Regions from separate parts of the Mesorhizobium sp. M2A.F.Ca.ET.046.03.2.1 genome, predicted to be linked through region 1. Evidence: riboswitches for the same ligand, from Rfam matches in the RefSeq annotation. Region 1 holds a riboswitch; each other region holds the start of a gene.
The links. Region 1 has a riboswitch for cobalamin ahead of metE (5-methyltetrahydropteroyltriglutamate--homocysteine S-methyltransferase). Riboswitches for the same ligand answer to the same signal wherever they lie in the genome.

Region 1 (7,412 bases):
ATCGAGTCGCACATTGCAGATGCCGTTGCCAAGGGTGGGATTATTCGATGCGGGGCCGAACGCATCGGCAAGGATGGCACCTTCTTCAAGCCCACAGTGCTCACCGAAATTTCCAGCATCATGGCTGTTGCGCAAGAGGAGACTTTCGGGCCGCTGGCGCCGATCATTCGCTTCGAAGATGCGGATCAGGTTGTGCGTGAGGCCAACGACACGATCTACGGCCTCGCCGCCTATTTCTATGCCTCGAACCTCAAGCGTGTCTGGCGCGTTGCCGAGGCATTGGAATACGGCATGGTTGGCATCAACACGGGGCGTATGTCTTCGGAAGCGGCGCCTTTTGGCGGCATGAAGCAGTCCGGCATCGGGCGGGAGGGTTCCCGCCACGGGCTCGAAGACTACCTCGAAATGAAATACCTCTGCATGGGCGGCATCTGATCTCTATCTGGATGGACACCTCGGGCGGCGCACGATCAAACCAAAGAGATGATTCGAGCGCGGACCGCTTCGGGTCGTTTCAGTGCCCCCGCCTGCGCGCCTTAAGCTTGGATAGGTGAGCAACCTACCGTCCGCAGGTGCACCTTGCCTCCTCGCTGTAGAGGGGTTTCAACGTAGCTGGGCGTCTAGATGCATACCGCGGCACGTCTCGCCAGGCCGGTGTCTGCTGCAACTAAGAAGGCGATTGTGCATCAGGTGCGCTGAGACAGCGAAGGTAGTCAACCCGACGATGCAAGACGTCCGCACGGCGAATTGGCGCACCGAAACGTTTACGCCGCAACCTCCTTATTGCCGCACGGCCCACTGAGCCCCCTTCGCGCATCGCTCTGAATCGGTACAGTCGCCGGCATTCTCGCCTGGAGAAGATTCAGTGACACAAGACGTGCCCAGGCCGCGCATGCACGAAAGACATTGAGGGTTGAGATCCAATGATTATAGCGCATCTGCTCGACATGGACGGGGTCCTGGTCCGGGGCGGCCAACCGATTTCTGGCTCGGTCGGCTATGTTGCCGGGCTAGTCGCCAAGGGTGAGCCCTTTCAGATCTTCACCAATAACTCGCGGTTCACGCCAGAAGATCATGCCGAGCGTCTAAGAGCGGTTGGCTTCGCCGTGCAGCCAGAGCACATCTACACATCGGCGCTCGCCACCGCGCGGTTCATGGCGCTGCAAAAGCACCGATCAACTGCCTATGTTATCGGCGACCACGGTCTGGTCGAGGCCCTGCGGCAGGCAGGCTGCCGAATAACAGAGTTTGCCCCCGAATTCGTGGTCCTCGGAGACACCACGTCGTACCACTACGAGCAGATCGCAACTGGCGCTGAGCTTGTGGCGAAGGGCGCGCGCTTTCTCGCCACCAACCCGGATGCCACTGGCCCGACCGAGCGGGGCTCCCATCCGGCGTGCGGGGCTGTCGCGGCACTAATCGAGAAGGCCACCGGCCGTCAGCCCTATTTCGTCGGGAAGCCGAACCCGTTCATGATGCGCGACGCGCTCGACCGGCTGGGAGTTCGAGCTGTCGATACCATCATGGTCGGGGACCGCATGGATACCGACGTGCTCGCGGGGCTGGAATCGGGCCTGAGAACAGCCCTTGTGCTTACTGGTGTGACCAAGCTGGCAGACATAGAGCGGTTTCCATTCAGACCGGACTACGTGGTCGAGTGCCTTGCCGATCTGGGCCAAATCATAGCGAACCAATAAGCCGAACGCACCCCTACACGAAGACCGAACGCTCCTCTACGTTCCGCATGCCGGCCGTCAACCTGGGCAATGATCGGGAGGAACAGCCGGCCCGCATCCAGAAAAGAAGTGATAAGCGTGACAACTTAGTCGAAGTGCACCCATGTAGGGCAAGCAAGTTCATTGTGAGCTTCACTGCTTTGGTTCTGCACGTTCCAGCGATCGCACCGGAATTGATCCGGTGATTGGGTGCGCCCGTTGTCGGATCGTCGACGATGTCCGCAATGTCACACAATGCTTTCAGAGCGATTGCATCGTTCCTAACGATTTTCCCAGTTGGCACGACGATGCGTTCTCTGTGCAAGAGCACTGCGACGCGGCCGACCCGAGAAGGCACCACCTGATGATCACGCCGTTCCAACAATAGGGGCGCCGCCTCCAACGAGCGCCGATCAAACGGAAGCCATCGCGCTTTCATTCGTCTGGTTGTCCGGACATGACGAATTCGATTTCGGGCCAAAAGTGAGTGCACCCGATGACCCCCATGTTTGTGGAAGGCGAACGGGCACTTGCGTCGACGGCCGGCCAGTCGGCAAACACCCTGAAGCACTTCGGTGGAGCGCAGTTCGAGCGCGACGGGGCGGCGCTGAATGCCTTTCGACCGACCCGACCCTCGTAAGCGGCTTTGGGCGAAAGAGACCGATCAGCGCAAGGTGTTACTCGCATAATCACATAAACATCTCGTTATATGGTATTGACAAGGATCGAAGCGGCTGTGATTGTACGCATGTCATGGTTCTTCGCGCGGCACTGCCGTAGCGGAGCTAAGAGGGAAGCCGGTGCGATGCCGGCGCTGCCCCCGCAACTGTTAGCGGCGAGCCAAGCCCATTGATGTCACTGAGGCGAACGGCCTCGGGAAGACGGGCGGAGGCTTTGACCCGCGAGCCAGGAGACCTGCCACGACGAACAACGTCCACGGGCGGGGTGTCTGGTGGTCGCGGTAGCTCGGCTTCGTGCCGCCTATTCGCGGGTTCCTTGTCCCCCGCCCCAACCATCGGGGTATGGCATGACTGTCTCTCAACGAATTCCTGTAGCAACGCTCGGCGTGCCGCGTATCGGTCGACGGCGGGAACTGAAATTCGCGCTTGAAAACTACTGGTCCGGAAAATCTCGCGCTGCCGATCTGCTCGCGACGGCGAAGACGCTGCGTGCCGCTAGCTGGAGGGAGCAGCACGATCGCGGCGTGTCGAAAATCCCGTCCAACGATTTCTCGCTTTATGACCACGTGCTCGACACAGTCGCCATGGTCGGCGCCGTTCCGGCACGATACGCCTGGACTGACGGCGAGGTCCCACTCGATATCTATTTCGCCATGGCGCGCGGCAATCAAGGTCAGGCCGCGGATTGTGGACCTGCCGGTGACGAGCCTGCGGCCAATGGGCAGGGCCTTGCCGCGATGGAAATGACCAAATGGTTCGACACCAACTACCACTACATTGTGCCGGAACTCAGGGACGATCAGAGCTTTGCCCTCTCGTCGGCGAAACCGGTCGATCATTTCCTCGAGGCCAAGGCGCTCGGCATCCACACTCGCCCGGTCCTGCTTGGACCGGTTACCTTTCTCAAGTTGGCGAAGTCACCTGAGGAAGGTTTCAACCCTATCGCGCTCCTGCCACGGCTGCTGCCCGTCTACGAGGAACTCCTGCAGAGGCTAAAGCTCGCGGGAGCCGATTGGGTGCAGATCGATGAGCCGGCGCTCGTGCTCGATCTGATTCCCAACGAACGGGATGCGCTCCAATTCGCCTACTCCCGGCTGTCGAAAGCAGCACCCGAGTTGAAGATCATGGTCGCTACCTATTTCGGATCGCTGGGAGACAATCTCGAGACCGCAATTTCTCTGCCCGTGGCGGGACTGCACGTGGATCTCGTGCGCGCTCCAGAGCAGTTGGAGGCCGTCGGCCGGCTCGCGCAGAAGGAACTTGTGCTCTCGCTCGGGCTGATCGACGGCCGCAACGTCTGGCGCGCGAACCTGCCTGCGATATTTGACCGTATCAAGCCGATCGTCGCCGGTTGGCCGCTGGAGCGGGTGGAGATTGCCCCGTCCTGCTCGATGCTGCATGTGCCGATCGACCTGGACTTGGAGACGGCACTCGATGCGGATGTGAGGTCGTGGCTCGCCTTCGCAGCGCAAAAGACCGACGAGCTGGTCGTGCTCGCCCGTGCCCTGGCCGAAGGCCGGGACGCAGTGGCCGCCGAACTGGAGGCGTCGGCTGAGGCTGCCGCCGTTCGCGCGACATCCGCCAAGGTGCATGATCCGCTCGTCGAAGGCCGGGTCGCCAGGATCAAGGTCGGCATGACGCGCCGGAAGAGCGCATTTGCCGGCCGCTCCAAGCTTCAGGCCGACGTGTTTGGCTTGCCCCCCTTCCCCACCACGACGATCGGCTCCTTCCCGCAAACAGCCGAGATTCGCAAGGCGCGGGCAGCTCATGCCAAAGGCCAGCTGAGTTACGTCGACTATGAAGCGTTCCTGAAGAAAGAGATAAAAGCCGCCGTTCGCTGGCAAGAAGAGATCGGACTCGACGTGCTGGTCCACGGCGAATTCGAGCGCAACGACATGGTGCAATATTTCGCCGAGCAGCTCTGCGGCTTCGCCTTCACGCAACACGGGTGGGTGCAAAGCTATGGCTCGCGCTTTGTGCGACCCCCGATCATCATTGGAGATGTGTCGCGACAAAATCCGATGACACTACATTGGTGGCGATATGCCCAGTCGCTAACGCTGAAGCCGGTGAAAGGCATGCTTACCGGTCCCGTGACGATCCTCAATTGGTCCTTCGTCCGAGACGACCTTCCGCGCTCAGCCGTCTGCCGTCAGGTCGCGCTCGCCATTCGCGATGAAGTGAGCGACCTTGAAAAGGCCGGCGCTAAGATGATCCAGATCGACGAAGCCGCACTGCGCGAGGGCTTGCCGCTGCGCCAGGCCGACTGGGAGGCCTATCTCGACTGGGCCGTCGAATGCTTCCGGCTGGCTTCAACGGCCGTCGAGGATGCGACCCAGATCCACACCCATATGTGCTACTCCGAGTTCGGCGACATCGTGGACGCTATCGCCGCAATGGATGCGGATGTGATCTCCATTGAAGCCTCGCGCTCGCAGATGGAACTGCTCGATACGCTTCGAACCTTCAAGTATCCGAACGATATCGGACCTGGCGTCTATGACATTCACTCGCCGCGGGTCCCGGAAGTGGGCGAGATTTCCAACCTCATCATGCTTGCGCGCGATCGATTGTTGGATGACCAACTGTGGGTGAATCCCGACTGCGGCCTCAAAACGCGCAGATGGGAGGAGGTCCGCTCTGCCCTGGTGAACATGGTGGCTGCGGCACGCGCAATTCGGGAAAAAGCGCAAACGGCGTAGGACTCGGTGACACTTGCCGGCGGTGAGCGGCGACGCTGCACCCCGGGCGAAGTAGGTTGAGGAGGCTATCCGGCTCACCCAAAGAAATCGACCTGCCGCCGACCGAAGCGCCTCCGTAAGCTTGGTCTGGTCGGGCCTTGTTATGGCGCGGCCACGCCAGCTGTTCCGAAGGCGGGCGTTGGCGGGCGATCGAAGCAGGCCGGCCCTCAAATGAGCCGGCCAGAGATCAGACGGCTGACCCCCAGCGGTTTCGGACTACTCCGGATTTAAGCTAGTCCAATATCACTATCATCTTTCCGATGCGATCGCCGAAACCTCCGTTCCGACATCGGCGACCATCGGGAGAGGCATCGGCGATCACGCGGGGCCGGTCCAAGGGTGTTCCGGGAAACCGGATGCAGGGCTAATCTGGGGGGAGGTTCAAACGGCACTTCTGTTGACTATCGTGACAGTATCGACGCTCCGCCATCTGCAGTCGGCCAACTCTCGCTCAATGGCCCGTCTGCCTCTGTCTCCAATTACGATCGCCGCGCAGGCGAAGCCGAACGACCGCAGCTTGGCTGGCGGACCCCTTGTGTTTTGATGTTGGAAGATCCCACGCGCGACCAGGAAAGCCATTGCGGAAGTAACGGGGTTGGCTTGCTCCTGGCGGATGCCGGCAGGGATGTTCGGACCGTGGCCAACAGCGATGCGCAGAGGGCCGAAATTCATGAGCGGCGTCATAAATCTCAATCGTTGCGCAGAATGCGTGCTTCGAGCGCGGCTGCGACGAAAGCTCGTCGAGCGGCTGGCGCATGGGTCTTACCGCGTAACACCTGCAGACAGACGTCCATCGCTATTCTGCGTTTATCGGTCTCATTATGCAGATCCCGCAGCAAGATAGCGGCCGCGTCGTTGACGTCCACCACGATGCGCTCTGAGCTGCGGCGGCTGACCTGAACAACGACTGGCCTCTCAAATCTGATCAACCCGGTCATCCCCCCTCCTCCACAGCCACTATGCGGCAAACTGCCCCGGTCGTATTTCTTTACTCAGTCGAACGCGACCGATGCACCTGCACCACTGAGGCTGGCCATTCACGACCAAGCGATCGCCATGAGCTGCGTCTGGCCATAGTCAGGTTGCGTGCGATCTGCACTTTTGTAGTCGGCGGTGAGGAACTGCTTCTCATTCGCGCGGTCTAGCCGTGAAACTCGGACAATAGTGCACTGTTTGACGCGCCTTGCCAGACGTCGTCGAGGTCTACACCTGCACTTTTCCACTGCCCGATCTGCAGGCAGCAATCCACTTCATCGCCGAGGTTGGATCTTCCAATATGTCGACCCGTTTCGCAAAGCCGAAAAAGGCATTGCGAGCCGTACTTACCGGCTTGCGCCCATCGTATGCATCGTAGCATGCCCTCAGGGCGATCTCGTGGATCATGTCTCTGCGATCTTCAGGCCATTCATTGAGAAAATCGATGGCATCCGCAAGGCCGGCAATCTCTTGGATGATGTGCGTTGCGCGCTTCACGAAAAGGGGGTTGCTGAAAGCCTTAGCGTTCATTCGTTTCTCCGAACTATCCGAATAAATTTGGGTGAAGAGGCGCCGCATCGACGCGGCACAACCATGGCACAGCGGTGTTGTCAGGACGATGACGGTTGAAGAGTTATCCTGCGACTGCGGCCGGGTGTGTAGCGATCCGCGAACAGATCGTGCAATGGCTTGGTTGCCATCAAAGGCGGCCGTCACTATTAAGCTATGAATTGATTCCCCACGCCTAGTCTAAGTCCGCAGGAGCGTTTTCATGACCGAAGAAACTGAGACAGCTGATAACCTTATCGAACTCACCGCCCATGTCATCTCAGCCTATGTTTCGAACAATCCTGTTCCCGTCAGTGAACTGCCTGGGCTTATCGGCCTGATCCACATCGCATTGAAAGCCACTGCCGGTGGTGCAGCACCAGAAAAGTCGGAACCTCTCAACCCTGCCGTACCGATCAGAAAATCGGTTACACCCGATTACATTGTCAGCCTTGAGGACGGTAAGAAGTTCAAGTCGCTTAAGCGTCACCTGGCTACCCACCATGGCCTTACGCCCGACGAATATCGCGCGAAATGGGGGCTGCCGGCGGACTATCCCATGGTGGCGCCAAACTACGCTGCGGCCCGCTCGGCATTGGCCAAGACCATGGGTCTGGGCCGCAAGCCGAAGGAACCGGAAACGTCGGCACCTGCCAAGCGTGCCCGCAAGAATGGCGCAGCCTGACTGCACTTTTAACGATCGACCAAGCCGATGCGGCATGATTTCGCACCTGCGAGAGATGATTTGTGCA
Region 2 (7,412 bases), 1.3 Mb from region 1:
GAGGTGAGCGAGAAGAGCAGCGCCGTGATCCGCGGGCCGACCGAATAGATGGTGGCGAAATAGGTCGTGCTGGCGATGCTGATGCCGGCGAAGCTCGACCCGGCGAGCAGCCAGAATTCCCTCGCGCCGATCGTGTGCCAGCCGCCGATCGCCAGCGACACAGAGCCGGTCATCACGAAAGTCGCGAGCATCTGCCAGCGGGCAAGCTGGAGCAGGGGAACGCGCCCCTTGAGCTCGCTGAGGAACATGGAGCTCAGCGCGCTGCACAAGGCGGCGGTGACGGCAAGGGCTTCGGAAAGGAGCATGGCTGCTGGCGGTTGCGGCGATTCCACCCAGGATTGGGCAGGCGCCGACGCTTACGCCAGCTCGCCGCAATGCGCCAGCCGGACCGGCGGCCGCAGGGGCATGCACCGAGATATCAAGTCGAGGACAATGGCGGGCTTGGCCCGAACACGGGAGCGACGGGGCGGGTGCCCCGCCGCTTCCAGGGTGTCGTTCCCGGCAAAGGGCGATACGGACGGTCTATTGCATGGCTGCGGGGTTCATCCACAGGAACTCCCAGACATTGCCATCCGGGTCTTCTATGTGACGGTTGAACATGAAGCCGAGATCCTGTGCCGGGTTGGGATCGGCGCGGCCGCCCGCTGCAACACCTTTCTCGATGACCGCGTTGACCGCGTCCTTGCTGTCGACGGTCAGCGCGATCAGCAATTGGCTCTCGCGCTTGGCATCGCCTATCGGACGGGCTGTGAACTGGCTGTAGTGCTGGTGCGTCAGCAACATGACCCCGATCGAATCGGAGAACATGATCGAGCTGGCCTGGTCGTTCGAGAACTGCGGGTTGAGCGTGCCGCCGATCGCGAGATAAAACTTGGTCGCTGGCTGCAGATCGCGCACCGGCAGATTGAGGAAGAGCATTTGGGTCATCGGGTTGAAACCTCCGTTTCATTGACGGGTACTAGTCAGTCTAGTACTGTCTCGATGGCTATCATACGGGAACGGTACCGTCTAGTACTGATAGAGGGGCGCTATGAAAATTGCTGTTGAGACCAGATCGGCCCGTAAGGATCGTGAGATCATCGAGGCGGCGACCGCCGCCTTCATCGCCAAGGGCTACGATGGGACCAGCATGGAGGAGATCGCCACCAGGGCGAGCGCTTCGAAGCAGACTGTCTACAAGCATTTCACGGACAAGGAGACGCTTTTCACCGAAGTCGTGGAGTCCACCGCTTCTCAGGTCAACGACGTTGTCGAGTCCGTGACGATGCTGCTTTCCGAGGCAAAATTCCTGGAGGGCGGCCTGCAGCAGCTTGCCCGGCGATTGACCACGACGCTGATGAACGACGAGTTGCTGAAGCTCCGGCGTCTGATTATCGCCAATGCCGATCGGATGCCGCAGCTTGGCCGTAGCTGGTACGACAAAGGCTTTGAGCGCATGCTTGCCTCGGTGGCGGAGTGCTTTGAAAAGCTCACCAGCCGAGGCTTGTTGCAGACCGGCGATCCCCGTTTGGCGGCCAGCCATTTCTTTGGCATGCTGCTTTGGATTCCGATGAACGAAGCGATGTTCACCGGAAGCAACCCGCGCTCGAAAGCCGACCTTGAGCGCCACGCCGATGCCTCGGTCGAAGCGTTCCTTGCCGCCTATGGGGCACGCTCGAAATAGTCGCGCCGCCTGGCACGATCTGCGCGGCGCAACGAGCCGCGTTACGTCGCCTGGTGTCGTAGGAGGTCGGCCGGCCTCAGTCAGTTGAGCAGCGCCTGAGAGTCCAACGCGATCGGCTAGGCGACGGCTGAATCGTTCTAGACGGTGCCGGCCCGCGGCGAGGGCAGACGGAAGATCGCCCAACTTGCGGCGGCGAGCGCCGCCATCGTGACCAGCAGCACCGCCAGGCTCGGCAGGTGGAACACCATGTCCCGCCATCTGGGCTCGATCACCGCGCCGGTGCTGAAGGCCTCACCGCTGAACTGGCACAGGATCCAGGACGCGCCGCTGCGCACCATGTCGGCGTCGATGTCGGAAATCAGCACTTTCGCCTGGCGCTCGGCTGCGGGCATCGTCGCCATATAGGTGAGCAGCGCCTTGGCGGTGGCGAGATAGGCGTGGCTGCATTCGTTGAACGGGCTCTCCTCGTCGCCGAGGCTTCCCGGCATCAAGCCCCAGAGGCAGTAGGTGTATTGCAGATTGCCGTGATTGTAGAGCCGCCGGAAGGTCGGGTCGGTCACGGTCTGGCGTTGGGCAAAATCCAGGATGTCGCCACGATAGCGCGCGATCACAGCCATCTGGCCGTGGGTTAGGCTGGGGATCTGGATGCCTGGGGGAGGCGGAGCGGAGGAGCCACTATGCGCCTGCGCCGAGGCTGCCGCCAGCAGGGCGAGCAGCACTGCAACCGAGCAATTCCAGGAAAATTGTGCCGCGGTTTTCCGTCCGGAATTGCGAGAAAACAGAAGACCAAAGCGGCTCAGCCCTCGTGTCGACCGTTGAGCCGCTTTGGCCGCCAGGGCACGGAACCGTGGCGGCCAACGCATGGGAGTTCAAGCGTAGCGGCGGGCGGGGCCGCGCTGGTCGCGCACGGCGACCACGCGCTCGGCAACCGCGCCGAAGCCGAGCCCGACGACGGTCCACAGCACCAGCTGGATGCCGAGCGAGGCGACGCGGAACTGCCACAGCACCGTCGCCGAGAAGTTCTCCGGCACTTCGTTGATGTCGGGCAGCGCCGCCTTCACCAGCGCGAAGACGACGAGGAAGGCGAGCCCAGCGACGATCGAGGCATTCCAGGCGCCGAGCTTGCTCCATAGCCGCTGCGCCAGGCCCACCGCCGCCACCATCGCGGCGATCGAGATGACGATCATGATGAAGAACAGTTCGGTGCGGTAGGCGATGGTTTCGGGATTGCCGACCGCGGGCGGGTTGGCCGGGTATTTGAGGCTCGGAACCACGATCACGGCAAGGAAGCCGAGCAGCGCCAGCAGCGCCGAGGTGCTGCGCGGGCCGAGCGAGCCCAGCCGGCCATAGGCATAGGCGAAGACCAGCGAGAACAGCCCGCCAAGCGCCGCGCCATAGACCAGCACGCCGGTCGCCAGACCGATGCCTGCCTGCGTGACGCGGCTGACCATCTCGGGCTCCGGCGCCTCGCCGGCGGCCTGCGCCTGCTGTTCCTCGAAGGCGATCGCCTTGTCGACCTGCGGCTCGCCATAGACGCGGGCGAAGGCGAACGCCAGAATCCCCGCCACTAGCCCGACAAGCATGCCGCGCAGCAAAAGTTTTCCGACCATGTCAGAGTCCCTTCAAGCAATTTCCCGGAAAAATTGAGCGTTTTCCGCCCGGAATTGCATTAGGCCAAATCTCAGAACGGCATCAGCGATGCCGAAGCCGCTCCAGAGCAATTCCAGGAAAAGTGTGCAACGGTTTTCCGTCCGGGATTGCGCGTCAGACCAAAACCTAGGACGGTTCAGCCTTCGCTGAACCGATCCTAATGGCAGGGGAAGCCGAGCAGGTGGCGGCCGTCATGCACGAATTCATGCACCATCGTGCCGCGGATCAGCGAGGTCGCGCCTTCTTCCGCGCCGACGAAATAGATCATCAGCATCAGCATCAGGCCGGCGAAGATTGCCCAGGGCAGAAGCTCGCGGACGGGAATCGCAACCGGGCCGTAGGTCGGGGCGAAAGTGGTGTCGGACATTTGACCTCCTGTGGGATGCTGCGTCCCGTTGATCCAACTGTGCTGCGGGATAAGGCCTGACTTTCGGCTGGTGCCGATCACAGTGGCGCGACCGTGCCGGACTCGCACCGGCTTCCAATCCCGTATAGCGCTAAAACACTTGTCAGCACTTCGTTCGCCTGTCAACGACATGTAATGGCCAACGCGGCTTCGCCTGGCCGAAATTTCACTGGACCACGGAGTTTTGGGATGTTCGCCCGCCTGACGATGATCGCAAGCGGCGCGACGCAGGCCGCGCGCAAGGGCCGCTTTCCATCGGACGAGGCGCCGGAGCCGAGCGCCTTCGACCGCGCCGGCGCGATCGCTTCGTCGCTGCGCCGGGCCGACCGCGTCTGGACAAGTCCGGCGCTCGCCGCGCGCAGGACGGCCGAGGCGCTTGGCCTTGACGCGACCGTCGAGCCGCTGCTTGCCGAGCAGGATTTCGCGCGCTGGGCCGGCAAAAGCTTCGAGGAGGTGCAGGCCGAGGACCCGGCAGGCATGGCGGCCTGGTTTGCCGATCCGGACGCCGCACCCCATGGCGGCGAATCGCTTGCCGCCGTCGCCCGGCGGGGTGCCGCGCTGATGGAGCGGCTGGCCGGCGAGGGGGGCGGCCACACCGTCGCGCTCACCCATGCCGTGCCGATCCGCGCCGCCATCGTGCATGTGCTGGGCGCGCCGCTCTCCTCGGTCTGGAAGATCGACATCGAGCCGCTGTCGCTCACCGAGTTCCGCAACGACGGCCGCCGCTGGGTGCTGCACGCGAGCGGGGTCGCCGGCGCGAGATAGCGCCGGAAACAGCTTTTCTGCTAATGGGCCGCGGTGCAGACGAATCCTGCTGTTTCAGCAACCGCTAACGGAACGGAAACGCCTTGCTGCTATGGTGCTGCCCAGTGGCGAGGAGAGCCTTGCCTTAGGAGCCGCCGGATATGGCCAATTATCCCGAGACCGAGCGCCGTCTTCATGCGCGCGAATTCGTGCTCAAGGAAGCCACGATCATTGCCGGTGCCGTCAGGATCGGCTGCTCGGTCAGGAATCAGCACGAGCAGGGCGCGGAGTTGCGCGTCGCCGCCGATACGGAGATCCCGGAACGCTTCCTGCTCGAGGTCCCAGCCGACGATATGACCTATCGCGCCTTGGTGCGGTGGCGGCGCAACGACCGCATCGGCGTGGCGCTCTACAGCAACGCGCCGAAGGACTGACGCGGTTCTCAGCAATTCGCGACTTGATCCTGTCCGGACGGCATGCAACCCGGCACATCGGGAACGCAACCGTGGCGCGTGCGTTCATGGGGGCCGATCAATTGGGATTCGTGCATGAGCAGGACAGCCGTTTGGGTGGCGCTGATCGCTATCATTCTCGTGGCCCTCTATTTGTTGCAGCACAATGGCATGATCAGATTCTAAAGCACGGCGGCGCTCTGCGCCGTTCGCCGGGTCAGCAGCAGCTGTTCTCTCCGCAGCACGGCTTGCCAGCGGCCGCCTGTTCCTTCAGCCAGCGGTCACGCGGCTTGCAGCTCGCTGGCCGTGGCGAAAGCACGACCTCGATAGCGCCGCCAACGACGCTTGGCTGGGCTGCGCGGTGCAGCTCCATCGGGCGGATCCCGTCGCTGACCTCGAAGGTCAGCTTCGCCGACTGGTCGAGAGCCACGTGATCCGAGACCTTGCGGATGATCGCCGCGAACTTGCCGGCCGGCATATGGACCGGCCCGCCTTCGTCCACGTCCCATAGCTGGACGAAGATCTCCGACCATGATTCCGGATTGGCCTCGCAATCCAGCGCCGAGAACTGGCCCGCCTTCACCTCGGTGACATGATAGCCTGGCTTAACCGTCTGCCCGTCATAGCGGAACACCAGCGGCCTGTCCTTGTAGTCGGCCAGCGCGCCCAGCAGGTCGCCGATGGTCAGGTCGGAGGGGTCGATCGGGGCGGCGTTTTTATGATTGTCAGAAGACAGCATGTCGGCTATTCCTCATTTCAATATTTCAAGGATTATCGAAACGTGGATGAACGTCAAGCCCTGATCGCCTTTGGCGCGCTGTCGCAGGAAACCCGCCTGCGCCTGCTGCGCCTGTTGGTCGTTGCCGGACCGGAAGGCATTTCCGCCGGCTCGCTCGCCGAACAGGTGGAGGTCTCGCCCTCCAATGTCAGCTTCCACCTCAAGGAACTGGAACGGTCCGGCCTCGTCACCGCGCGGCGTGATGCCCGCTCGATCGTCTACAGCGCCGAGTACGACGCGCTGTCCGGCCTGATCCGTTTCCTGATGGAGGATTGCTGCTCGGGCCGCCCGGAGATCTGCGCGCTGGCGCTTGCCGCGCCTTGCTGCCGGCCGGGCGAGGGGACCACGCAATGACTGCCGCGCCCTTGGCCCAGCATGGCAAACCGATGAGCGGCTTCGATCCATTGCGCCGGTTCGTCGCCGAAGCCCTGGGCACCGGACTGCTGGTGGCGACGGTCGTCGGTTCCGGCATCATGGCCGAGACGCTGACGCACGACACCGCGCTGGCGCTGCTCGGCAACACGCTCGCGACCGGCGCCATGCTGGTGGTGTTGATCACCATCCTCGGTCCGATCTCCGGCGCGCATTTCAATCCCGCGGTTTCGCTGGTGTTCTGCCTCAACCGGTCTCTGCCTGCCCGCGATCTCCCTGCCTATATCGCCGCGCAATTCGCCGGCGGCGTCGCCGGCACCATCGCCGCGCATCTCATGTTCGCCCTGCCGGTTCTGGAGGTCGCGACGAAGCCGCGGACCGGGCCGGCGCAGTGGTTTTCCGAAGGCGTCGCGGCGTTCGGCCTTGTCGTCGTCATTCTCGCCGGCCTGCGCTTCGAGCGGCGGACCGTGCCGTGGCTGGTCGGGCTCTATATCACGGCGGCCTATTGGTTCACCGCGTCCACGTCCTTCGCCAATCCTGCGGTTGCCGTTGCGCGGTCGCTCACCAACAGCTTCTCCGGCATCAGGCCGGTCGATCTGCCGGGCTTCATCGTCGCCGAGCTGCTAGGCGCCCTGATCGCGCTTGCGCTGATGGGCTGGCTCCTCAAGCCCGAAACCGTTCAGCAATCCCATCCCCTGAAAGCAGAACCATGACGGTCACGATTTACCACAATCCCGCTTGCGGCACCTCGCGCAACACGCTCGCCATGATCCGCGCCAGCGGCGAGGAGCCCGTGGTGATCGAATATCTGAAGACGCCGCCGAGCCGCGAGCGGCTGCTCGAACTGATCGCGGGGATGGGGATCACACCCCGCCAGTTGCTCCGGGAGAAGGGCACGCCTTACGACGAGCTCGGTCTCGCCGGCCCGAAATGGAGCGACGAGGAACTGATCGATTTCATGCTCGCCCATCCGATCCTCATCAACCGGCCGATCGTCGAGACGCCCAAGGGCACGAGGCTCTGCCGGCCGTCGGAAGCTGTGCTGCCGCTGCTGGACAATCCGGTGTGCGAATTCGTCAAGGAAGATGGCGAGAAAATACGTCCATCGCTTAGGGCGTCAGGTGCTTCATGAAGTAGATGGACGCCCTTGGTTTGCCGAACGGGTCGACGAAATGATGCGGCACGACGCCGACTTGCCGCCAGTTCATGCGCCGATAGAGCCGCTCGCTCGCTCCGCCCTCGGCGGTGTCGAGAAGGAGAAGGGTGCGCTTTCTCGACCTGGCTTCGTCTTCCACCGATGCCATGAGCGCTGAACCGATGCCTTGTCGCTGGAAATCTCGATGCACG
Region 3 (7,412 bases), 3.0 Mb from region 1:
CACGCTGGTTGTTTTCCCAGACCTCGCGGCGCGTCGTGGCGACGATGACCTGGAAGATCGGCACGCCGGCGCGGTCGAACAGGGTCTCGGCGCCGGGCTCCGCGCCGGATGCGAACGCGGTGGCGGTAATGATGGCGGCGGGGTGCAGCGAGGCGAGGGCGGTTTCGACGAAGGCGAGCGACGCCGGGTCTTTCAGGCTGGAGACGAAGATCGGCACGGGCGCGATGCCCTGCGAGCGTAGTGCGTCGACCAGCGCATCGATCGGCGCGACATCGGCGGCCAACAGCATCGAGCGGTAGAAGAGGATTGGGATGACGGCGAAATTGTCGACGTCGAGTTCCGTCGCCCCCCTCTCTGTCCTGCCGGACATCTCCCCCTCAAGGGGGAGATTGCTCTGTCATTGACGGCTTCGCCAATCGCAGACGTTGCAGATGGCTCTTTTGATGCCGACGAAGAAAAGGCGCCGAGGCTGGTGACGGCTGATCTCCCCCCTTGAGGGGGAGATGTCCGGCAGGACAGAGAGGGGGGCGAAGGATCGCCGACCACTGAAAGGTTCGGCTTCTCAACGACACCAACTCCCGGCTGATAATACCCAGCCTTCGGCACGCCGACCGGCTCGGCAACCGCCGCATCCGCTCCCGCAAGCCGCGCCAGCCTCCGCACCAGTGCGCTCATATTGGCCGGCCCGCCTTCGCGGAAATAGCCGAGCAGGGCGTCCAGCTCCGCACGCGGCAGGGTCGAGCCTTGGATCAGGCGCTGGTCCTCGTCATGACTTTCGCCGGGCAGCAGCGCGAGCTTGATGCCGCGCTCGCGCGCCACCGCGGCGAGCTGGTCGCAACCATAGCGCCACCAGTCATAGCCGCCGAGGATGCGGACGAGGACGACCCTGGCGTGGCGGGCGACGCTGTCGATCCAGAGATCGACCGACATCGGGTGGCGAAGATCGCGAAGAGCCGCCAGCCGCATCGAGGGCAGCCGCGCGGCATCGGCCTTCCAAGCAGCGGCCAGGCCGGCGAGGTCGCTGTCGGTGAAGGACAGCGCCACGACATCCGCAGGCGTCTGCCTGAGGTCGATCGGCTCGGCGAGATCGTCGAGCGAAGCGGATGTTGTGGCGAGGATATGCATCGCAGTCCGGATTTCCCTCAGCCGGCGAGGATACGCTCGATCGCCGGGCGGTTCAGCCCCTTGAGGCCGATGACGACAAGCCGCGAGCGGCGTTCGTCTTCGGCTGTCCAAGCGCGGTCGTAATAATGGTTGACGCGCGGGCCGACGGCCTGGAGCAGAAGCCGCATCGGCTTGCCGCCGACCTCGACGAAGCCTTTGACGCGCAACACATTTTCCTGCTCTGCGGCAAGGGCGACGCGCTTTGCCAACTCGTCCGGATTGGCAATCGACGGGATGTCGATGACGAAGGAATCGAAATCGTCATGCTCGTGGTCGAGCTCGTCGTCGTGATGGGTCTTGCGGTTCTCAATGTCGTCCTCGACGGCGAGGCCGAGGCCGAGCAGTACCGAAGGATCGACCTTGCCCTGCGCGGTCGGCACGATTTTCACGGCGCGCGCCACATGCTCGCCGATGACGGCGTTGGCGCGCTCAGAGCCCGCCGCATCCATCAGGTCGCTCTTCGACAGGATGATCAGGTCGGCGCAGGCGATCTGGTCCTCGAACACTTCTTCGACAGGATCGTCGTGGTCGAGCGAGTCGTCGGCGGCGCGCTGCGCCTGGAGGGCATCCATGTCCGAGGCGACGCGGCCGTCAGCCAGCGCCGGGCCATCGACCACGGCAACGACGCCGTCAACCGTCACGCGGCTCTTCACCGTCGGCCACTGAAAAGCCTGCACAAGCGGCTTCGGCAGAGCGAGGCCGGAGGTCTCGATCAGGATGTGGTCGACCTTCGGCGTGCGAGACAGGATCTGGTCGAGCGCCGGCACGAAGTCGTCGGCGACGGTGCAGCAGATGCAGCCATTGGCGAGCTCGACGATGTTTTCCTCCGGGCAGGTGTCGACGCCGCAGCCCTTCAGGATCTCGCCGTCGATGCCGACATCGCCGAACTCGTTGACGATGATTGCCAGCCGCTTGCCCTTGGCGTTCTCGAGCAGGTTGCGGATTAGCGTCGTCTTGCCGGCGCCGAGGAAGCCGGTGACGACGGTGCAGGGCACGCGGGAAACGGAAGCGTTCATGGTCAGTCCTTCAGCATGTCGCGGGGAGGGATGCGGGCAACCAGGCCGCGCTTGAGGGAATCAGGCCGGCCGCGCCAGGGGATCAGGCCGTCGGTCGAAGTGGCGAAGAGCTTTGCACCGGCGACGAGGTCGGCGCCGCTGGTCGTTTCCAGATCGCCGAAGACGTAGCTCCAGCAGCCGTCGCGCAGAAGTGCTGCGCTCAGCCGGCGCTTGCAGTTGCCGAGGCATTCGACGGTGCGGATGCGGATGTTTTCGCCCGATGCAGCACGGCGCGTGCCTTCGGCCAGCAACGCGCCGGCGCGCGGATGCGCATCGGACCCGGTCTCGTCGCGGCAGGATGAGCAGACGATGACGGTCACGCCGTCCGACGCGTCGGGCTCGGACGAAATGTCCGCGATGTTTGCCGGGAAACTGCCGTTGCGATCCAAAACCAGGCTCCTTGCCCGGAAAACCCGCCGGGCATTCGGATACTTAAAGTCTCAGACGGCAGGTCTCCTGGCTCGCGGGTCGTCGCCTCAGATGCCGCCTTCCCGGGAACATCCCAGTGGTTTTCGGCCGGGGCTCGTCGCTCACAGTTGCGGGGACAGCCGCGGATTTGGGTTTTGGCCCGCACCGCATTCCCTCTTGGCTCCTCCCTTTGCCGGGAGAAGACCGTCTGGGTCAGGATTTAGGCTTACGGCTAGGCGCCTGTCAACGCGCGGCTACGACACTGCGATGTCGGCCAGCGCCGGTCCGAGGTCGCCGGCCGGCGTCACTTCGATCGCCTCAAGGCCGAGCCAGCCCTGCGTCTGCTTCAGCTCCTCGAAGAGTTGGGCTGCCGTCTCGGGTGGCGCGCCGGCCTCGGCATAGGCGGCGTGGACGCGCAAGATGCTCGCAGGCCGGTCGGCCCTCAGGTCGACGCGGGCGACGATGCGGTCGCCGAACAGGAAGGGCAGCACGTAGTAGCCGTATTGGCGCTTTTCGGCCGGCGTGTAGATCTCGATGCGGTAGCGAAAGTTGAAGAGCTTTTCGGTGCGCGTGCGTTCGAAGACCACGGGATCGAAGGGGGCGAGCAGGGCGCGCGCTTCGATCCGGCGCGGGATTCGCGCGTCCTTATGGAGATAGGCGGGCCTATCCCAACCTTCGACCTTCACCGGCAGCAATTCGCCGGTTTCAACCAGTTCCTCGATGCGGTCCTTCGTATCGCCGGGCGCCAGCCGGAAATAGTCGCGGAGGTCGCCATAGGTGGCGATGCCATGGGCACGGGCCGAGATACGCAGCAATTCGCGATGCGCGTCCTCGACCGAGGGTACGGGCAGGTCGAGCACGGCCTGCGGCAAAACGCGCTCGGGCAGGTCGTAATAGCGTTCGAAGCCGCGCCGGTAGGCGGTGGTGATGCGTCCGGCCCAGAACAGCCATTCGAAGGCGTGCTTGGCCTCGCTCCAGCCCCACCAGCCGCCATTGCCCTTATGGCCCTCAATGTCGGAGGCGGCGATCGGCCCGCAATCGGCGACCTCTCTATAGATCTCGTCGATCATTTCCTTGCGCTCACGGCCCCATTTGGCCAGGCCGAGATACATCTCCTCGCCCTGCTCGGCGCGCTGCATGCGCCAGCGCAGCAAGGGGTAGGTCTCGACAGGCAGGAACGAGGCCTCATGCGCCCAATATTCAAAGACCGCGCGCTTGCGGGTGACCGCGGCGTTGTCGAGCAGCGCAAGCGGGTAGGGGCCGAGGCGGGAATAGAGCGGCATATAATGAGCGCGCACCACGGCGCTGACGGAATCGATCTGCAACAGGCCGGTTCGCGAAAGCACGCGCGCAAGGTGCCGGCGATCCGGAACCCCTGCGGGACGAGGGTCGTTGAACCCCTGTGATCCAAGCGCAATGCGCCTGGCCATGGCGAGCGAGATCTTCTCCTTCATCAAGCTGTCCTTGCCCCGATCGTCCGTTGGATTTTTAGCCGGTGATTCCGGCCATGCTAGCAGGCAAATGGCGGGAGATATGTCAGGAGAGAAAAGTGGAGTAAAAAGCGAAGGAAATCAAACAGGAGCGGATCGGACCAGTTTCTTCCGATATGGCGTCCAGGGCCGCGATTTGAACAAGGTTTGACTTGCGTCACCGAAACCGCTGCGCTAACCCTCGCCGCGTTGCAGCATGGGCTCCCTTAAAACGGTTCAGCGGTTAAACTGTCACGCTTCCGCATTAGAGTTCGTTGCTGTAATCAAAGTGAACTACCCCGCCGAAGGAAAGCCGCCGCATGAGCGCACTCCTGAGTTCATATCTGCCTATCGTGCTGTTCATCGCCGTGGCGATGATCGTGGGTCTGGCGCTCATCATTGCCCCCTTCCTGGTGGCCTATCGCAATCCCGATCCGGAAAAGCTTTCCGCCTATGAATGCGGGTTCAACTCGTTCGACGACGCCCGCATGAAGTTCGACATCCGCTTCTACCTGGTGTCGATCCTGTTCATCATCTTCGATCTCGAGGTCGCCTTCCTGTTCCCGTGGGCGGTGTCCTTCTCGAAGCTCGGCATGCTCGGCTTCTGGTCGATGATGGTGTTTCTGGCGGTGCTGACCATCGGCTTTGCCTATGAATGGAAAAAAGGAGCGCTGGAATGGGATTGAACGACAGTTCAGGCACCCTCGTCGCGCCGAAGCCCAAGGGCATCATCGACCCCAACACCGGCAGGCCGGTGGGGGAGGACGATCCCTTCTTCCTCGAAATCAACAATGAGCTGGCCGACAAGGGCTTCCTTGTCACCTCGACCGAAGCGCTGATCACCTGGGCGCGCAGCGGCTCGCTGATGTTCATGACCTTCGGCCTCGCCTGCTGCGCGGTCGAGATGATCCACACCTCGATGCCGCGCTATGACTCGGAGCGTTTCGGCGTCGCGCCGCGCGCGTCTCCCCGCCAGTCCGACATCATGATCGTCGCCGGCACGCTGACCAACAAGATGGCGCCGGCACTGCGCAAGGTCTACGACCAGATGCCGGAGCCGCGCTACGTCATCTCGATGGGCTCCTGCGCCAATGGCGGCGGCTACTACCACTATTCCTATTCGGTGGTGCGCGGCTGCGACCGCGTCGTGCCGGTCGACATCTATGTGCCCGGCTGCCCGCCGAGCGCGGAAGCGCTGCTCTACGGCATTCTCCTTCTGCAGAAGAAGATCCGCCGCACCGGCACGATCGAACGGTGAGCCGATGACCCTGGCGTTGAACGAACTCTCCACCTATCTCGGCGAGAAGCTCTCCGGCCGCATCGGCGAAGCCGTGCTTGCCTATGGCGAGCTGACCGTTTCGGTCGAGCGGGGCAATCTGATCGAAGTAGCGACCTTCCTGCGCGACGATGTGCGCTGCCAGTTCATCTCGATCATCGACATTTGCGGCGCCGACTATCCGTCGCGCGCCAAGCGTTTCGACGTCGTCTATCACCTTTTGTCGCCGAAGCAGAATGTGCGCATCCGCCTCAAGGTCCAGGCCGACGAGGAAACGCTGGTGCCGTCGCTGACCGCTGTCTATCCCGGCGCCGACTGGTACGAGCGCGAGACTTACGATCTGTACGGCGTGCTGTTCAGCGGCCATCCGGATCTGCGCCGCATCCTCACCGACTACGGCTTCGAGGGGCACCCGCTGCGCAAGGATTTCCCGCTGACCGGCTTCGTGGAGGTTCGCTACGACGACGAGGCCAAGCGGGTCATCTATGAGCCGGTCGAACTCAAGCAGGAATTCCGCAATTTCGATTTTCTCTCGCCTTGGGAAGGCACCGACTATGTGCTGCCCGGCGATGAGAAGGCGAAGGCAAACTGAGGCGCCACGATGGCTGAAACCTCCGTCCGTAATTTTAACATTAACTTTGGACCTCAACACCCTGCAGCGCACGGTGTTTTGAGATTGGTCCTCGAACTGGACGGCGAAGTTGTTGATCGCGTCGATCCGCATATCGGCCTGCTGCACCGCGGCACCGAGAAGCTGATCGAGGCCAAGACCTATCTCCAGGCCGTGCCCTATCTCGACCGGCTCGATTATTGCGCGCCGATGAACCAGGAGCATGCCTTCGCGCTAGCGGCCGAGCGCCTGCTCGGCATCGAGGTGCCGAAGCGCGGTCAGCTGATCCGCGTGCTCTATTCCGAGATGGGCCGAATCATGTCGCACATCCTCAATGTGACGACGCAGGCGATGGATGTCGGCGCGCTGACGCCGCCGCTTTGGGGCTTCGTCGAGCGCGAAAAGCTGATGGTGTTCTACGAGCGCGCCTCAGGTTCGCGCATGCATGCAGCCTATTTCCGGCCGGGCGGCGTGCACCAGGATCTGCCGCAGAAGCTGGTCGAGGACATCGGCAAGTGGATCGACCCTTTCCTGAAGTCGATCGACGACCTCGATGCGCTTTTGACCGGCAACCGCATCTTCAAGCAGCGCAATGTCGATATCGGCACGGTGTCGCTGGCCGACGCGTGGGCCTGGGGCTTTTCGGGCGTGATGGTGCGCGGCTCGGGCGCCGCCTGGGACCTGCGCAAATCGCAGCCTTATGAATGCTATTCCGAGATGGATTTCGACATCCCGGTCGGCAAGAACGGCGACTGCTACGACCGTTATCTCGTGCGCATGGAAGAGATGCGCCAGTCGGCCAAGATCATGCGCCAGTGCGTCGATCTGCTGCTCGGCAAGGAAAGCGCAGGCCCGGTGTCGAACCTCGACGGCAAGGTCGTGCCGCCGAAGCGCGCCGCAATGAAGCGCTCGATGGAAGCGCTGATCCACCACTTCAAGCTCTATACCGAGGGCTATCGCGTGCCGGCCGGCGAGGTCTATGCGGCCGTCGAGGCGCCCAAGGGCGAATTCGGCGTCTATCTGGTCTCCGACGGCACCAACAAGCCCTATCGCTGCAAGCTGCGCGCGCCCGGTTTCGCGCATCTGCAAGCCATGGATTTCCTGTGCCGCGGCCACATGCTGGCCGACGTCACCGCCGTGCTTGGCTCCCTCGACATCGTGTTTGGTGAGGTCGATCGCTAAAATGTCAGTTCGTCGTCTCGCAGATGCCAGCGTCCAGCCAGCCACCTTCGCCTTCAACGAGGCGAATGCGGCGGCAGCGCAGCAGTGGATCGCCAAATACCCGAAGGGGCGCGAACAGTCGGCCATTATCCCGCTGCTGATGATCGCGCAGGAGCAGGAAGGCTGGGTCACCAAGGCGGCGATCGAGACGATCTCGGACATGCTCGGCATGCCGCGCATCCGTGGTCTCGAGGTCGCGACCTTCTACA
Region 4 (7,412 bases), 610 kb from region 1:
GATCAGATGCTCCAGATTGTGCCCGTCGATCGGGCCGATGTGGTAGAAGCCGAGCTCCTCGAACAGGGTGCCGCCGGTGACATAGCCGCGCGCATGCTCGACGGCGCGGGTGATGGCGCGGTCGGCGCGCTTGCCGAGATAGGATGTCAGCTTCTTGCCGAAATCGCGTAAGCCTAGATAGGCCTTGCCGGAGGCAAGCCTGGCCAGATAGGCGCTCATGGCGCCGGTCGGTGGCGCGATCGACATGTCGTTGTCGTTGAGAATGACGATGAGGCGAGCATCGAGCGCGCCGGCATTGTTCAGCGCCTCGAAAGCCATGCCGGCCGACATCGAGCCGTCGCCGATGACGGAAATGACATTGTTGCGGCCACCCGACAGGTCGCGTCCCATGGCCATGCCGAGACCGGCCGAAATCGAGGTCGAGGAATGTGCGGCGCCGAATGGGTCGTATTCGCTCTCGGCCCGCCGGGTGAAACCGGAAAGGCCGCCTTCCTGGCGCAGCGTGCGGATGCGGTCGCGGCGGCCGGTCAGGATCTTGTGCGGATAGGCCTGGTGGCCGACGTCCCAGATCAGCCGGTCGTCCGGCGTGTTGAAGACATAATGCAGCGCAACCGTCAGCTCGACCACGCCGAGACCGGCGCCAAGGTGGCCGCCGGTCTGCGAAACGGCGTCGATCAGCTCGGCGCGGAGTTCGGCGGCAAGCTGCGGCAATGCCCCTCATCGAGCTTCCGCAGGTCCGCCGGGATGCGGACCTTGTCGAGCAGCGGCGTGTCTGGCTTCACTCGGGCGCGTCCTGCCTCAATTGATCGAACACGGCGCTACCAGCAGATTGCGCCTTAATCATGCGCGGCATAGGCCGCCGCCGGGCGAATGTAAATGCGCGCCAGTGACGCGTGGCGCTGCTTGTTTTGGCAAGCCATCGAAAACGGCTGGAATTGGCGGAAGCCCCCCCAACGTCGTCATTCCAGGGCGAAGCAGGAGCGAAGCTCCGTCGCGGAGACCCTGGAATCCATGCCGTGACTCTGGCCGAAGAGCGCAGCGGAGCAGAATTCTGCACCGTTGCAACGCTTGGAAGTCACGGCATGGATCCTATGGTCTGCGCCGCGTCGCTTCGCTCCTTGCTCCGCCATAGGATGACGACGCAAGGGACGTTTCGGCCAATCGCCAAGGCATGCACCTAGAAACGCATATCCGAGCCGTTAAAAATTCTGTGTGCTCGAGAACTAACCCTCAGGCAGCGGGATAAACTCTTCCTCATCGCCAGGAACGATATCGAAGCGGCCAGTCTTCCATTCCTGTTTGGCCTGCTCGATGCGTTCCTTCGAGGACGAGACGAAATTCCACCAGATGTAGCGCTGGGAACCGAGCGAAGCGCCGCCGAACAGCATGAAATGCGCGCCGCGCTCGGAGGAGACGACGATCTCCTCGCCCGGCTTGAACACAAGGAGCCGCTCGGCCGGAAAAACATCGCCGGCGATCGAGACGTCGCCTTCCAGCGTGTAGATGGCGCGCTCTTCGGCATCGGCCGGAATTTGCACGCTGGCGCCCGCCGCCAGGCGCAGATCGGCATAAAGCGTGTCCGATGCGGTCGCGACCGGCGAGCGCAGGCCGGAGAATTCGCCGATGACGATGCGGCCGCTGACGCCCCCGGCATCGATCTCAGGCAAGCGGGCCACCGACGTGTTGGCGAACACCGGGGCAATCTCCTCCTTGCCGTCCGGCAGCGCCAGCCAGGTCTGCAGGCCGGAGACCGACATCGGCGCGCCGCGCAGTTCCTCCGGGGTGCGCTCGGAATGAACGATGCCGCGCCCGGCGGTCATCAAATTCACGTCGCCCGGCGCGATTACCATTTCGGTGCCGAGCGAATCCCGATGCCTGATCTTGCCGTCGAACAGATAGGTGACAGTGGAGAGCCCGATATGCGGGTGCGGGCGCACATCGAGCGCGTGGCCGGCGCGCAGGATGGCCGGGCCCATGCGATCAAAGAAGATGAACGGCCCGACCAGGCGGCGTTTTGCCGTCGGCAAGGCGCGGCGCACCGCGAAGCCGCCGATGTCCTTGGCGTTCGGGATGACCATCAGCTCGATCTGGTCGCAGGCGAAGGCATCGCCGGGCTCAGGGTCGTTTCCGGGAAAAAAGCTCATGATTATCCCTTAGGCGAAGCGCAACGCCGACCTGGCCTTCGCCTTGGCGGCCTCTTCCTCGCGATTGCGCGGTTCCTGGCTGGTTTCGAGCGAATCGATCAGTTCGCGCGCGGCGGCGGCGATCGCTTCCACGGCGTGATAGAAAGCATGCTCGTTGCGCTTGGACGGTTTCGTCGAGCCGCTCAGCTTACGCACGAATTGCAGCGCTGCATCATGCACCTCGTCATTGGTCGCCGGCGGCTCGAAATTGGCCAAGGTCTTGATGTTGCGGCACATGGCTTGAACTCCTTACCTGCTTGCTCTGCCCACCCAAACTATTCCGCATCGAGCGGCTCCGTTCCCACCGGCTTGCCGTCGCGCGACAGCCTGATCTTCTCAACCTTGTCCTCAGCCGCCTTGAGCAGTCGGTCGCAATGCGCCTTCAGCGCCTCGCCGCGCTCATAGATCTTGATCGACTGGTCGAGCGGGACGTCGCCGCGCTCCAGATCGTCGACGATCTTCTCCAGCGCGTCGAGCGCCTGTTCGAAGCTCATCGCCTTGACGTCCTCATTGCCTTCCACTGCCATACCCTATCCCTTCATCAGCCGCCCGACATGGGCGGCGACTGAAAATGCCAGTCCCTGCAGATCGTAGCCGCCTTCCAGCAGGCTGACGAGCCTGTTGGAGCTGTGGCGGCCGGCGCGTTCCATCAACTGGCCGGTCGCCCAGTCGAAATCGTCCTCGGTCAGATTGATCTCGGCCAGCGGATCGCGGTGATGCGCGTCGAAGCCGGCAGAAATGATGATCAGGTCCGGCGCGAACGCATCGATCGACGGCAGCACGCGCGACAGGAAGGCGTCGCGGAACATGTCGCTGCCGGTCCGCGGCGCGAGCGGCGCGTTGACGATGTTGCCGGCGCCGGTCTCGCTCTTCGCCCCGGTGCCCGGGTAAAGCGGCATCTGGTGGGTCGAGCAGTAGAGCACCGACGGGTCGTCCCAAAAGATGTCCTGCGTGCCGTTGCCATGATGGACGTCCCAATCGACGATGGCGACGCGCTCGGCCTGATGCTTCTTCTGCGCATAGCGGGCGGCGATGGCCGCCGTGTTGAACAGGCAGAAACCCATCGCCGTAGCCTTTTCGGCATGATGTCCCGGCGGGCGGGCGGCGACGAAGACATTTGAGGCGCGGCCCTCGAAGACGTCGTCGACCGCCGCGTTGGCCGCGCCGATCGCCGTCACCGCGGCCTGCCAGCTTTTCGGGCTGGCGCTGGTGTCGGCATCGATCGAGACGATGCCGGTCCGGGGGATCGCCGCACGCACGCGCTCGACGAAAGTCTCGGGGTGCGCATAGACGATGGTTTTCTCATCGCCTTCCGGCGCCTTGACGCGGTCGAGCGCCGAAAACGCCTCGTCGTCCAGCACGCGCTCGATGGCGCGCAGGCGGTCAGGCCGCTCGGGGTGGCCGGGCGGCGTGAGGTGTTCGAGGAAGATTGGGTGCGTGTAGAGACGGGTGGCCATGGCGCCTAATCTAGGCACCCGCGGCCGTAATGACCATGTTTGAAAAGCCGAATGGCTGGGGAAATTGCGCCAGCCCATGTCGTCCGCGCCATTGGCGGGTGCCGAACTTCGCGGTAAGGTCGTCCCGCTGCCTGGTGCCCGCGACGCGGGAGAATCGGGAACACGGTTTTATTCCGTGGCGTGCCCAACGCTGTGAGGGGGACCGCGCCGGCAAATGCCACTGTCGATGACGGGAAGGCGCCGGAGCGGGACGATCCCGAGCCAGAAGACCGGCCCGGCAGACATGGTTTTCCGCTTGGTCAGGCGGGGGACTGCTTGTCGCAAGGGGAAAAGCGATGACGGCAGCAGCGATCGCCGCGTGTGGCGACGACTTTGACCAATTGGCGCGCGACGCGGTGTACCGGGCGATGTTCACCAGGCGCGACGTGCGCAGCCATTTTGTCCCCGACAATCTGGATGACTGTGTGCTGGCGCGGCTTCTCACCGCCGCGCACCATGCGCCGTCTGTTGGCTACATGCAGCCGTGGAATTTCATCGTCATCCGTGATGCCGAGCGGCGCAGACAGGTGCGCGACCTGTTCCTCGCCGCGCGCGAGCAGGAACTGCCGGCGATCGAGGCGGAACGGCAGGCGCTCTACCGGAAGCTGAAACTCGAAGGCATCTGCGAAAGCGCGCTCAATCTCTGCATCACCTGCGACCGGCAGCGGTCGAAGGACTCACCGCTCGGGCGCTGGCACAATCCGGAGATGGATCTCTACAGCACCGTCTGCGCGGTGCAGAATTTCTGGCTGGCGGCACGCGCCGAGGGCGTCGGCGTCGGCTGGGTGAGCATCATCGAGACGGAGGCGCTGAAGAAGCTTCTGTCGATCCCCGAGCATGTCACGCCGATCGCCTATCTCTGCGTCGGCCGCGTCTCGGCATTCGCGCCGAAGCCGGACCTCGAAGCGCATGGCTGGGGCAAGCGCCTGCCGCTGCCCGAGTTGGTGATGAGCGAGACGTTTCGCGGCGCCGGCGAGGCGCCGCTCAAATCGGCGATTGCAAGGCTAGGTCGCCAGCAGTGATCAAGCGGCCCGGGGCGTATCCCAGCGCGAGCCGCCGAAGGAGCCCAGCGCCTTGTCGCGCAGCTCCCTGAATTTGGACGACGCCTCGGCGAGGCGGTTGTCCCATTCTGGATTGGGCACTTGGCCTTCGATGGTCTCGAAATACACCTGCATCAGCGAGGCGATGGCGAAGGGCTCGATGAAGGCCGCCTTGAAGGCCCAGGCAAAGACGATGGCCAGCACGAAGGCCCAGCCGGCAAGCTGTCCGGGCATGACCCAGAGGATCGCGGCGGCAGGCGCCAGCATCAACAGGAAAATCACGAAAGAAACGCCCCACATGATCGCAGCCAGCCAGACGGCGTTCTTGACCATGTGCTTGCCGTTCTGGGCGTACAGCACGACGCCTTGCCGGGCCGTCTCGAAGGGCGAGTTCGAATTGATGCGGATGTTGTAGCCGAGTATGATTTCGTCGACATAGGTCAGAGACAGGCGGATCACCGTGTTGATGAAGCTGACTAGGCCGCTCAGGCCCGGAATGGGCAGGAAGGCGGCAACGCCGCCGATCAGGCCGGTGATGGCGCGGATGGCGCCCTTGACCAGCTGGTCCACGACGAAAAGGATGTTGGCCTCGGCGAAACGCTGGCTGACCACTTCCTTGGCATAGGCGATCTGGCCCTGGCCGTCGGGCACGTCATGGCCGTCGATCAGATGTACCATGACGGCGATATGGCCGGCTTTCAGCACATAAAGGATGTATTCGCGGATCCAGTAGACGGCGATCGACACAATGCCGAAGCCGACCACGCCACCCCACAGCGCAAAGGACATCGGTCCATCCGGATCGGTCGAGATATGACCGACACCGTAGCCGACGCTGGCGCCCGTGCCGGTCGCCATGATGTAGGCGACTGTGATGCCGAAATAGACGATCATGCGAAAGACGATGAACGGCCATGTCCGCATCATGATGGACACAGACCGGCCAATGCTGAAGTCCCACATGGCCCCGACTCTCCACGCCCCAAGAGATGGCGCAGGAGGATGCGCTCGCCCCATAGATTGTCAATCGCGGCAGGGTTGCACCGGCCCGAAACCGGTGCACAACGCGGTGGCTTGGTTACCCAAGCGTGCCTCAGGGCTTTTGGCGTAAGCCTTCGAGCAGTTGCTTGAAGGCGGCGATCGCCTTCTTCGAGGTGGCTTCCGGATCATTCGAATTGGCGATGCGCTGCGCGGCCTGGCTGCTGGCACCATTGATCAGCCGCGAGGTTGTCTCAGGGTCGACATCGGTGACGACCACGCCCTCTTCCTGCAGCTTCGTCAGGTGGTCGGTCATCGAGGCGATGCAAGCGCTGGCATTCGGCCACTGCGCCGGGTCACCGAGCACCGCCGGGCCGTCGCGGAACATGATGCGCTGGATTTCCGGCTCCAGCGCCATCTCGATATAGGTGGTGCACTCGTCGACGAAATGCTGCCAGCGCGTCGGCGCCCTCGAGGCCACCTCGTTGACGCGCAAGGCCATTTCGCGGTCGATCTCGGCGATCACGGCCTGCAGCAGCCCCTTCTTGTCGCCGAAATGATGGTAGAGCGCGCCGCGCGTGAGGCCGGCCGACGCGGTGAAATTGTCCATCGAGGACTCGGCATAGCCGACCGTGCCGAAGGCGTGGCGGGCGGCCGCGATCAGCTTGGCGCGCGTCTCGGCGATCATCTCCTTGCGCGGTCTGTGCATGGCTCTGGCCCTATTCACATACGCTTCGTATGCCAATTTACATACGCGGCGTATGAACTATCTCACATTCATACGCAACGTATGTAATTGTGGTATGCACCCTTGTCGAGGAGCAGGATCATGCGAAACCCCTATGCGGACATCTTTCGGGCTCCTGGCACGAAAGGCTTCGCCACAGCCGCCTTCGTCGCGCGCTTGCCGATCGCCATGGCACCGATCGGCATCGTGGCGATGCTGTCGCAGACGCATGGCGAATATTGGCTGGCCGGCGCCGTCTCGGCCACCTATGCGCTGGTCAACGCTTTTCTTTCGCCGCAGGTATCGCGGCTGATGGACCGCCGCGGCCAGACGACGATCGCAGCACCCATGACGCTTGTCTCGGCGCTTGCCTTCGCGACATTGATTATCGCGGCCAACCGGCACTGGCCGGCTTGGACCTTGTTCGGTTCGGCCCTGCTCGCCGCCGCCATGCCCAGCATCCCGGCGCTGGTCAGGGCGCGCTGGACCGAGATCTTTCACGATCGGCCGGAGTTGAACACCGCCTTCGCCTTCGAATCGGCCGCCGACGAGCTGGTCTATGTCGCAGGCGCCTCACTGTCGGTGGGGTTGAGCGCAGCGCTGTTTCCCGAAGCCGGCATGGTCGTCAGCACACTGCTGCTTGCGCTGGGCTCGGCGGCATTCCTGCTGCAGCGCTCTTCCGAACCACCCATCCGCCCGGCCGAACATGGCGCGACCGGTTCGGCGATCCGCCTGCGCGCGGTCCAGATTATCACCTTCGCGCTGATCTTCGTCGGCGCGACCTTCGCCACCACGGAAGTCACCACCGTCGCTATCACCAAGGCGCTCGGCCAGCCCGAGGCGGCGAGCCTTGTCATCGGCGTCTATGCGCTGGGATCCTTCGTGGTTGGAATCATCGTCGGCGCGCTCAGCCTGAAGGCGCCGCTGCAGCGGCAACTGGCGCTCGCGGTCACCGTGATCGCGCTCACCACTTTGCCGTTGCTTTTCG

Region 2: linked by a shared signal. The riboswitch ahead of EJ072_RS00305 (CbtB domain-containing protein) and the one ahead of metE (5-methyltetrahydropteroyltriglutamate--homocysteine S-methyltransferase) in region 1 are both predicted to bind cobalamin.
Region 3: linked by a shared signal. The riboswitch ahead of EJ072_RS27145 (DUF1636 family protein) and the one ahead of metE (5-methyltetrahydropteroyltriglutamate--homocysteine S-methyltransferase) in region 1 are both predicted to bind cobalamin.
Region 4: linked by a shared signal. The riboswitch ahead of bluB (5,6-dimethylbenzimidazole synthase) and the one ahead of metE (5-methyltetrahydropteroyltriglutamate--homocysteine S-methyltransferase) in region 1 are both predicted to bind cobalamin.

Annotation. Positions count from the first base shown of each region.
Region 1 covers NZ_CP034449.1:1,295,108-1,302,519, forward strand. The annotation lists gene EJ072_RS06240 (NAD-dependent succinate-semialdehyde dehydrogenase) at 1-435, shown strand, start outside; gene EJ072_RS06245 (HAD-IIA family hydrolase) at 924-1,697, shown strand; cobalamin riboswitch at 2,453-2,653, shown strand; gene metE (5-methyltetrahydropteroyltriglutamate--homocysteine S-methyltransferase) at 2,743-5,097, shown strand; gene EJ072_RS06255 (DUF982 domain-containing protein) at 5,826-6,074, opposite strand; gene EJ072_RS06260 (DUF982 domain-containing protein) at 6,340-6,642, opposite strand; gene EJ072_RS06265 (MucR family transcriptional regulator) at 6,884-7,345, shown strand.
Region 2 covers NZ_CP034449.1:44,569-51,980, reverse strand. The annotation lists gene EJ072_RS00330 (DMT family transporter) at 1-305, opposite strand, end outside; gene EJ072_RS00325 (VOC family protein) at 523-927, opposite strand; gene EJ072_RS00320 (TetR/AcrR family transcriptional regulator) at 1,031-1,663, shown strand; gene EJ072_RS00315 (hypothetical protein) at 1,801-2,382, opposite strand; gene EJ072_RS00310 (CbtA family protein) at 2,533-3,273, opposite strand; gene EJ072_RS00305 (CbtB domain-containing protein) at 3,471-3,680, opposite strand; adenosylcobalamin (AdoCbl) riboswitch at 3,679-3,823, opposite strand; gene EJ072_RS00300 (histidine phosphatase family protein) at 3,909-4,484, shown strand; gene EJ072_RS00295 (PilZ domain-containing protein) at 4,625-4,897, shown strand; gene EJ072_RS00290 (DUF6428 family protein) at 5,133-5,654, opposite strand; gene EJ072_RS00285 (metalloregulator ArsR/SmtB family transcription factor) at 5,697-6,047, shown strand; gene EJ072_RS00280 (MIP/aquaporin family protein) at 6,080-6,778, shown strand; gene arsC (arsenate reductase (glutaredoxin)) at 6,775-7,197, shown strand; gene EJ072_RS00270 (GNAT family N-acetyltransferase) at 7,175-7,412, opposite strand, start outside.
Region 3 covers NZ_CP034449.1:5,699,041-5,706,452, forward strand. The annotation lists partial or broken gene EJ072_RS37035 (cobaltochelatase subunit CobN) at 1-1,125, opposite strand, end outside; gene cobW (cobalamin biosynthesis protein CobW) at 1,143-2,180, opposite strand; gene EJ072_RS27145 (DUF1636 family protein) at 2,183-2,608, opposite strand; cobalamin riboswitch at 2,648-2,851, opposite strand; gene EJ072_RS27150 (winged helix-turn-helix domain-containing protein) at 2,882-4,081, opposite strand; gene EJ072_RS27155 (NADH-quinone oxidoreductase subunit A) at 4,417-4,782, shown strand; gene EJ072_RS27160 (NADH-quinone oxidoreductase subunit B) at 4,773-5,354, shown strand; gene EJ072_RS27165 (NADH-quinone oxidoreductase subunit C) at 5,359-5,964, shown strand; gene EJ072_RS27170 (NADH-quinone oxidoreductase subunit D) at 5,974-7,164, shown strand; gene EJ072_RS27175 (NADH-quinone oxidoreductase subunit E) at 7,166-7,412, shown strand, end outside.
Region 4 covers NZ_CP034449.1:683,911-691,322, forward strand. The annotation lists partial or broken gene dxs (1-deoxy-D-xylulose-5-phosphate synthase) at 1-782, opposite strand, end outside; gene EJ072_RS03395 (pirin family protein) at 1,224-2,144, opposite strand; gene EJ072_RS03400 (DUF2277 family protein) at 2,154-2,420, opposite strand; gene EJ072_RS03405 (exodeoxyribonuclease VII small subunit) at 2,459-2,710, opposite strand; gene EJ072_RS03410 (histone deacetylase family protein) at 2,714-3,640, opposite strand; cobalamin riboswitch at 3,756-3,933, shown strand; gene bluB (5,6-dimethylbenzimidazole synthase) at 3,976-4,701, shown strand; gene EJ072_RS03420 (hypothetical protein) at 4,702-5,682, opposite strand; gene EJ072_RS03425 (TetR/AcrR family transcriptional regulator) at 5,813-6,406, opposite strand; gene EJ072_RS03430 (MFS transporter) at 6,527-7,412, shown strand, end outside.